2 regions of the Streptomyces sp. SL06 genome follow, and region 2 is predicted to be linked to the other one. Evidence: riboswitches for the same ligand, from Rfam matches in the RefSeq annotation. Region 2 holds a riboswitch; the other holds the start of a gene.

The links. Region 2 has a riboswitch for cyclic di-AMP ahead of AC4IHM_RS03865 (M23 family metallopeptidase). Riboswitches for the same ligand answer to the same signal wherever they lie in the genome.
Region 1: it holds a riboswitch for cyclic di-AMP, as region 2 does, so the genes downstream of both, AC4IHM_RS28650 (C40 family peptidase) here and AC4IHM_RS03865 (M23 family metallopeptidase) in region 2, are expected to answer to the same signal.

Annotation. Positions count from the first base shown of each region.
Region 1 covers NZ_JBSYOT010000002.1:6,226,342-6,230,490, forward strand. The annotation lists gene AC4IHM_RS28630 (8-amino-7-oxononanoate synthase) at 1-70, shown strand, start outside; gene AC4IHM_RS28635 (DUF397 domain-containing protein) at 114-356, opposite strand; gene AC4IHM_RS28640 (helix-turn-helix domain-containing protein) at 366-1,226, opposite strand; gene AC4IHM_RS28645 (ATP-binding protein) at 1,440-1,949, shown strand; gene AC4IHM_RS28650 (C40 family peptidase) at 2,027-2,500, opposite strand; cyclic di-AMP (ydaO/yuaA leader) riboswitch at 2,504-2,648, opposite strand; gene AC4IHM_RS28655 (alpha/beta hydrolase) at 3,168-4,149, shown strand, end outside.
Region 2 covers NZ_JBSYOT010000002.1:874,730-878,878, reverse strand. The annotation lists gene AC4IHM_RS03880 (helix-turn-helix domain-containing protein) at 1-167, shown strand, start outside; gene AC4IHM_RS03875 (DUF6126 family protein) at 164-283, shown strand; gene AC4IHM_RS03870 (tyrosine-protein phosphatase) at 306-1,103, opposite strand; cyclic di-AMP (ydaO/yuaA leader) riboswitch at 1,527-1,689, shown strand; partial or broken gene AC4IHM_RS03865 (M23 family metallopeptidase) at 1,692-2,634, shown strand; gene AC4IHM_RS03860 (SGNH/GDSL hydrolase family protein) at 2,840-3,625, shown strand; gene AC4IHM_RS03855 (carboxymuconolactone decarboxylase family protein) at 3,673-4,149, opposite strand, start outside.

The DNA.
Region 1 (4,149 bases), 5.4 Mb from region 2:
CGCTCGCGCGGACCTCTCCGGGGAACAGATCGAACGTGCTGTGCGGGTGATCGGCGAAACGCGACCATGAGTCGGCGGGACACGGTCGTGCGTCGCCCGGCGACCCGCCGGGGTCAGTCCCGGTGGATCGTGGCGGTGAACGACGCCCAACTCCCGGGGGAGAAGAGCAGGGCGGGTCCGGCCGGGTCCTTGGAGTCGCGCACGGCGAGCAGTCCGGCCCAGGGGCCGGCCGCCGGCCGCGCCGTCTCCACGCAGTTGTTCGCCCCGGTGCTGTAGCTGCTGCGCCGCCATCGCACACCGGGCAGATCGGTGCCGGACCGGATGTTCGGGGGACGTGTGGACACGGTGCCTGACATGGTGCCTCCTTACGCGCCTGCCGCGGTCGCGGCAATGAAGTCCAACGAGTCCTCGGGCGAAAGGGCATGGATCAGAAGGGTGTTGAAGGCCTCGGTATAGGCCTCTAGGTCTTCTTTCCGTTCGAGGTGCAAGCTACTCGTCAGGTGGTCGAGAACCACCACGTCCAAGTCAGAAGTGCTCAAGAAGGAGAAGATTACGAAAGGGCCGGTGACACCGATGTGCGCCCCGGCGGCAAACGGCAGGATCTGCAGCCGGACGTGGGGCAGCCGCGCGGCCTCGGCCAGTCGTCCCAGCTGACGGGCCATGACCCCGGGCCCGCCCACCTCCCGGCGCAGCACCGACTCGTCCAGGACCGCGCTCAGCTTCAGCGGCGAGTCTGCCCGCAGCACGTCCTGCCGGGCCAGCCGGACCTCCACCAGCGTGTCCAGCCGTTCCTCCGGCAGCCCGTCCACCGCGGCCCGCGTCACCGCGCGGGCGTACTCCGGTGTCTGGAGAAGGCCGGGGACGACCGTCGTCTCGAGGGTGCGCATCGCGCTCGCCTGGGACTCCAGGCTGATGAAGTCGCGGTACGTCGGCGGCAGCACCCCGCGATAGGCGTGCCACCAGTGGTTGCGGCCCCCCGGGTCGTCGGAGCCCGCCAGCATCACCAGCAGTTCCCGCAACTGCTCGTCGGCCACGCCGTAGGCGTCGAGCAGTGACCGCACGTCGTCCGGTTTCGCGCCGCTCGTCCCGGTCTCGATCCGGCTGACCTTCGACTGGTGCCAGCCCACCAGCCGCGCCGCCTCACCGCTGGTGATGCCCGCGGACGTGCGCAGGGCGCGCAGTTCCGCACCCAGCTTCCGACGGCGCACCACGGGGCCGTGCTGCATGGGCCACTCCCTTACTCCTTATGAGCCGCCCAAATACGCTCTGCCGTCGCAGAGTTCACCGCTTCGAGCGACAGATATATGCATATCTTGGTGGATCGCCGCCCTTCACGGTCCGGTGATGGCACTCTGGCGGCGAAGCACCAGTCCGGGACCGTACTCGAACCATCCGCTCCGTGTCGGACTGCGGTCCCGTGAGAAAGGGACGACCTCGCCATGGCAGACCATCTGGAAGCATCCGTCACTCTGCCGAGCGATCCCGCTTCGGTGGCCGCCGCGCGTACCTACGTGGTCGGCACACTGGTGGAGTGGGGCCTGCCGGCGGACACCGACGTGTCCGAAACCGTGCGGCTCATCGTCTCCGAGCTGACGACCAACGCCGTCCAACACACGTTCGGACAGTCACCCACCTTCACGGTGGACCTCGTCCTCGAACGTGACGAACGACTGCGCATCGGCGTCACCGACAGCCATCCGCGCTTCCCCAAACGCCTGCCGGCCGCCGTCCAGCAGGACAACGGCCGGGGCATGGTGATCATCCGCTGGCTGACGGCGGAGTGCGGCGGCAGGCTGCGAGTCCGGCCCACCCGCGAGGGCGGCAAGACCATCTCCGTCGAGCTGCCCTGGACGCCGCCGGGCCGGCCGGCACCCCCCGAGCCGGCCACCGCCGTGGGCCGGGGAGCGGGGCAGGCGGTGGGGCAAGGGGGTCAGGAGCCCGGCCGGTGAGCCACCGGCCGCACCCTTCGTGCGTGCCGCACCGAGGGGTGACGGCGCGTCGGGACGCCCTCACCCCCGCGGGCGGGCTACTTGACCCGGCCGTACAAGACGCTCCTCGTCCAGATCTTCTGCAGCCGGACCACGTCCCCGGTCTTCGGGGCGTGCCAGATCTTGCCCTGACCGGCGTAGATGCCGACGTGGTAGACACTCCTGCCCGAGTGGAAGAACACCAGGTCCCCGGCCTTGCGGCTGCCGGCGGAGATGTGGCGGGTCTTGTTGTACTGCTGGGCCGCGGTGCGCGGCAGTTGCTTGCCGGCCTTCTTGAACGAGTAGAGCGTCAACCCGGAGCAGTCGAACCTGCCCGGTCCGGTGGCGCCCCACGCGTACGGGGCGCCCTTCTTGGAGGCCGCGATCTTGAGGGCCTTCGTCGCATGGGTCGCCGCGGTCGCCTCGGAGGCGAGACCGGGAACCACGACGGAGCCGCCCACCGCGGCGAGGGTGAGGGCCGAGGCCGTACCGGCACGAGCCATCAGGGACGGGACACGATTGAGCGCGGACATGCGCAACCCTTCGTCAGCCGCCTGTGAAGGATGACCTGTCGGATTCGGGCTGGCGAAGTTGCCCGGCCGCACGAGTGCGGCTTCACCCCAAGGGCTGCGCGGCCCGGTGCCTCTCTCGCGGAGATGACCGTTCCGGCGACCCGTCGTGCTCGGGTCCTCCACTCCTGCCGATCCACTTCCTGTCGACCCGGCGTCCGGACGGCGGCAGGACTCGGCGTCCGCCCGGACCGCCCCGCCGCTGTGGCGGGGGCTTGTCGTCAGTCACGGATCTTGTCTCGCCGAATGGGAAATTCCCAACGGAACGTGGCCTTTGTGTTGTTACTCACCACTCAGCCGTTCGGGTGGACGCCCCCGCGTTCGAACCGCCGTCGAGGACGCCGGCGACCCCCGGACCAGCGGTTAAGCGGTTCGTTCGGCTCCTGGGGTGCGCGGATCGCGCAACCTCGACGGGTCGTGAATCGGAGGTGTTCCTACACCGAAAGGGGGTACGCCTTTTGGTCCGTTTCGGCATCCGGGCAACGGCCGTCCCCCGGGGCCGGGTTCCCGCCGATCGAACGCCCCTCTCCGTTTATCGGGTTGGCAAAGAAGTAGTACTGGCCCTGTTCTCAGGAAACCCACAGCCGAGAGGATCCCCGTACTTGTCGCGAACACGTACGGGGGAGGCCCCTTGAGGAAGAGCAGACTGCGGCGCAGGACGACGGTGTTCGGCTCGGCCGGGGCGCTGGTCACCGCCATGCTGGTGGCCGGCACCGTCTCGGCGCCCGCCGCCGGCGCCGCACCGGCCACCGCTCACGCGTACGGCCACGACCGCGAGGCCCACGGCGCCGCCGTCGCCGCCGCCCGCGCCGCGAGGGCCGGCGTCGACTGGCAGGACTGCCCCGCCGACTGGAACCTGCCGAAGCCGATCCAGTGCGGCTACGTCACGGTGCCGCTCGACTACGCCAAGCCGTACGGCAAGCAGATCAGGCTCGCCGTCGACCGCGTCGCCGCCACCGGCACCAAGTCCGAGCGCCAGGGCGCCCTCGTCTACAACCCCGGCGGACCGGGCGGCTCCGGCCTGCGCTTCCCCACCCGCGTGACCGGAAACAACGCCCTGTGGGCCAACACCGCCAAGGCGTACGACTTCGTCGGCTTCGACCCGCGCGGCGTCGGCAACTCCGCCCCGATCTCCTGCGCCGACCCCCAGGAGTTCGTCAAGGCGCCCAAGGCCGACCCCGTGCCCGACTCCGAGGCCGACAAGCGCGCCCAGCGCAAGCTCGCCCGCGAGTACGCCGAGGGCTGCCGGGAGCGCAGCGGCGAGATGCTCCCGCACATGACCACGCCGAACACCGCGCGCGACCTCAACGTCATCCGCGCCGCACTCGGCGAGCAGAAGCTCAACTACCTCGGCGTCTCCTACGGCACCTACCTCGGCGCGGTCTACGGCACCCTCTTCCCCGACCACGTGCGCCGCATGGTCGTCGACAGCGTCGTCAACCCCTCCCGCGACAAGATCTGGTACCAGGCCAACCTGGGCCAGGACATCGCCTTCGAGCAGCGCTGGCGGGACTGGCAGGACTGGGTCGCGAAGAACGACGCGACCTTCCACCTCGGCGACACCCGCGCCAAGGTCCAGGAGCAGTGGCTCAAGCTGCGCGCCACCGCGAAGA
Region 2 (4,149 bases):
GTGACAGCGCGCACTTCGACTCGCTGACCCCGCACCGGATCGCCGCCCAGGACGCCGACGGGGTCCAGCTTCTCTTCGTCCACACCCTGCTGCAGAGCCCGACGGCGGCCCTGTGTCTGGGACCCGCCACCACGCCGAACCACCTCACCGCCGGAGAGATGCCATGAGCGCCATGCAGGAGAAGTTCCCACGCGCCCTGTGGGTGCGCCTCATCGTCTACATCGCCCTGGGGCACGTCTTCGGCGCCTTCCTCTACCTGCTGTTCGAGGTCGGGGCCAAATAGCGGCCGCCCGCCAGCGGGTGGTTCAGTCGAGCAGCCGCTCGCGCAGCCGCTCCCGGGTCTGCGGTGCGAGCCGCAGACCCCGCTCCAGGTAGGCGTCCACCCCGCCCCAGGTCTCCTCGACGGTGTCGAGGGCCGCCGTCAGGTACTCGGCGCGCGCGTCGAACAGCGGACTGAGCAGCTCCATGACCTCGGGGGAGTAGGCGGAGGCGGCGGAGCCGCTGCGGCGCACCTTGTAGCGGCGGTGCGTGGCGTTCGACTTCAGGTAGTCGTCGACGACCGCATCGCGCTCGACGCCCAGGGCAAGCAGGGTGATGGCGATCGACAGGCCCGCGCGGTCCTTGCCGGCCGCGCAGTGCATCAGCGCGGGGACGCTGTCCTCGGCGAGCGAGTGCAGCACCAGGGAGTGCTCCGCCGTACGCTCCTTGATGATCGTGCGGTAGGAGCCGATCATCCGGTCGGCACCCTTGCTGCCCGCCAGGATCTCGCGCAGCTGGTCGAGGTCGCCGTCGCGGACCATCTTCCAGAACTCCGCGCCGTCGGCCGGGTCGCTCAGCGGCAGGTTCACATTGCGCACGCCCCGCAGCCCGACGTCCGGGCCCTCCAGCTTCTGGTCGGCCGCGTTGCGGAAGTCGAAGATCGTGTGCAGGCCCAGCGAGGACAGGAACGCGGCGTCCTCTCCCGTGGCGTGCGCCAGGTGACCGCTGCGGAACAGCACCCCTTCGCGCACCCGCCGCCCGTCCACGGTCGGCAGTCCGCCCACATCGCGGAAGTTGCGCACCCCGGCCAGCTCGGGTTCGGTCGACGGGACCTGCTGCGTCACGGGGACTCCTCCCACTCAGCCCCACCAGCGCTGTTCGCCGACGGGCACCACCCGACGATACGGCATGGGCTGTGCCCGGCAGCCGGTTGTCCACAGGGCATTGGGGAGGGTAAGCGGACTTCTGCCCGAATTGGCGCTTTAGTGATAACTGGCCCTGGAATGAGAGGGGGTGGGGAAGCAGCGCGTGAGCAGCGTCATATCCGTGACCGTGCGTTGCCCGTCATGCTCACGTAATTCTGCCGGTTTTCAAGGCTGTTCACATGAAACGCCATTCCCCGAATCGACGGAGTGTGACCGGCGATTCCCATAAAGGATCAACCGGAACAGCCGCCCGTGGAACCTTTCGCTTGTCCCTGTGCGTCCTGGTCGCTTACGTTCACCACCGATCCGGACGGACGCCTAATCCTGCCGCCGACCGGAGCATCTACTCGTCCACCACCCGTATACGGCAGGAGCGGGGGACCCACAGGTACAACTGCCTGTTCCGGTTCCCGGAACGGCTTGGGGTAAAGCCGCGTTTCGGCGCGGCCGGGCATCTCCAGCTCGCACCCGACAGCTCACCTCGCAGGCGCCGGAGAGGAATTCACCATGCCCGCGAAGGGTAAGCACCGCCGTACCAGGGCCATGCGCCTGACCCGCACCATCGCCGTCGCCGGAACCGGTGGCGCCGCGCTCGCTCTTCCGCTGATGGGCGCCGCCGGTGCCCACGCCGCTCCCGCCCACTCGGTTTCCGAGCAGGCCGCGCGGTCCATTTCGACGACGGCTCCGACGACGGCGAAGCAGGCCGCCGCGAACAGCGCCGAGAAGAAGTCCGCCGCACGCACGTACACCGTGCGCAGCGGTGACTACCTTGCGAAGATAGCCAACGAGCAGCATGTCGACGGCGGCTGGAAGAAGCTCTACTCGGACAACCGCGAGGCCGTCGGATCGGACCCCTCGCTGATCCACCCGGGCCTGAAGCTCTCGATCGACGGCGGGGCCGCCACGTCGCAGAAGCCGGCGACCGCGAAGCCGGCCGAGGAGGAGAAGCCCGCCTCCGAGAACGTCCGAGACATCCAAGTCGTCCAAGGCGTCCGAGTCGTCCGAGTCCTCCAACACGACCGCCCAGTCCGCCGCCACCACCAGCGGCTACACCAAGCCCGTGGTCAGCGGCAGCGTCGGTACCCCCTACCACCAGTCCGGCAGCATGTGGTCCAGCGGCTACCACACCGGCACGGACTTCGTCGTCCCGACCGGCACCTCGCTGAAGGCCGTCGGCGCGGGCACGGTCGTCTCCGCGGGCTGGGGCGGCGCGTACGGCAACCAGGTCGTCATCCAGCTCGCCGACGGCTACTACGCCCAGTACGCCCACCTCTCCTCGCTCTCCGTCTCGGCCGGCCAGACGGTGACGGTGGGCCAGCAGGTCGGCCTCTCGGGTGCCACCGGCAACGTGACCGGCCCGCACCTGCACTTCGAGATCCGCACCACGCCGAACTACGGCTCGGACGTGGACCCGCTGGCCTACCTGCGCTCGCACGGCGTCTCCGTCTGACGGAGATCGCGGCGCCGCCCGCGCACCACCGAAGGCCGGACCCCGATCCCCGGGTCCGGCCTTCGGCGTTATTCCTGAATTGACGAACACTTTAGGAGTGGCCTTTATCACCGCACGTCAATCCCTTCCTACGGTCGCGTAGGTCACATTCCAGGGTGAATCATGGGCCGATGTGGCAGACGATTCGAAGAGTGGCAGCAGAGCAGTGATCGGGTCGTACGTGGCGGTGGGGGACAGCTTCACCGAAGGCGTCGGCGACCCCGGACCCGACGGGGCGTACGTCGGCTGGGCCGACCGGTTCGCCGTACTGCTCGCGGACCGGCGCCCCGAGGGCGATTTCACCTACACGAACCTCGCCGTGCGCGGCAGGCTCCTCGACCAGATCGTGACGGAACAGATCCCGCGGGTCGCCGAACTCGCGCCGGACCTGGTCTCCTTCGCCGCCGGCGGCAACGACATCCTGCGCCCCGGCACCGACCCCGACGAAGTGGCCGAGCGGTTCGAACGGGCGGTGGCCGCGCTGGACTCCGCCGCCGGCACGGTCCTCGTGACGACCGGGTTCGACACCCGCGGAGTGCCCGTCCTCAAGCGTCTGCGCGGCAAGATCGCCACGTACAACGGGCATGTCCGCGCGATCGCCGACCGCTACGGCTGCCCGGTGCTCGACCTGTGGTCGCTCAGGAGCGTCCAGGACCGCAGGGCGTGGGACGCCGACCGGCTGCACCTGTCGCCGGAGGGCCACACGCGCGTGGCGCTGCGCGCCGGCCAGGCCCTCGGCCTGCGCGTCCCGGCCGACCCGGACCAGCCCTGGCCGCCCCTGCCGCCCCGCGGCACGCTGGACGTGCGGCGCGACGACGTGCACTGGGCACGCGAGTACCTGGTGCCGTGGATCGGACGCCGGCTGCGCGGCGAGTCCTCGGGCGACCATGTGATCGCCAAGGGGACGCTGTCGCCGGACGACATCAGGACCCGGATCGAGGCGGTGGCCTGACGGCCGCCGCGGGACGCGGGGTGCGGAACACCGGTGGCGGGCGCGGCTCAGTCCGTCGTGGCGCCGGCCGCGCCCGCGCGCCCCGCCGCGGGCAGGTCGCAGGAGTCCTTGAAGCCCTGGCTGGTCAGGCCGAGCGCCGAGTTCATGCGGGAGCGCAGGTTCTCCACGGCGACCATGGCCGTCAGCTCCACGAACGCGGGCTCGCCGAGCCGGGCACGCAGCCGTTCGGCGAGATCGTCGCCCACGGTGGGCGGAGTCGCCGTCATCGCCTCGGCGTACTCCATGACGTCCCGCTCCAGCGGCGTGTAGACGTCGCTCTCCCGCCACACCGGCACGTCACGGAGCCTGCGCGGGTCCATGCCGCGCTCGGCGCTCTCCCAGTAGCCGAAGTCCATGCACCAGGAGCAGCCGATCGAGGCCGCCGAGGCCATCACGGCGAGCGCCTTCAGCTCGGAGTCCAGCCGGTTCCACCCGGCCACCGAACGCTCGAACCGCAGGTAGCCCCGGAGCACGCGCGGGTTGTG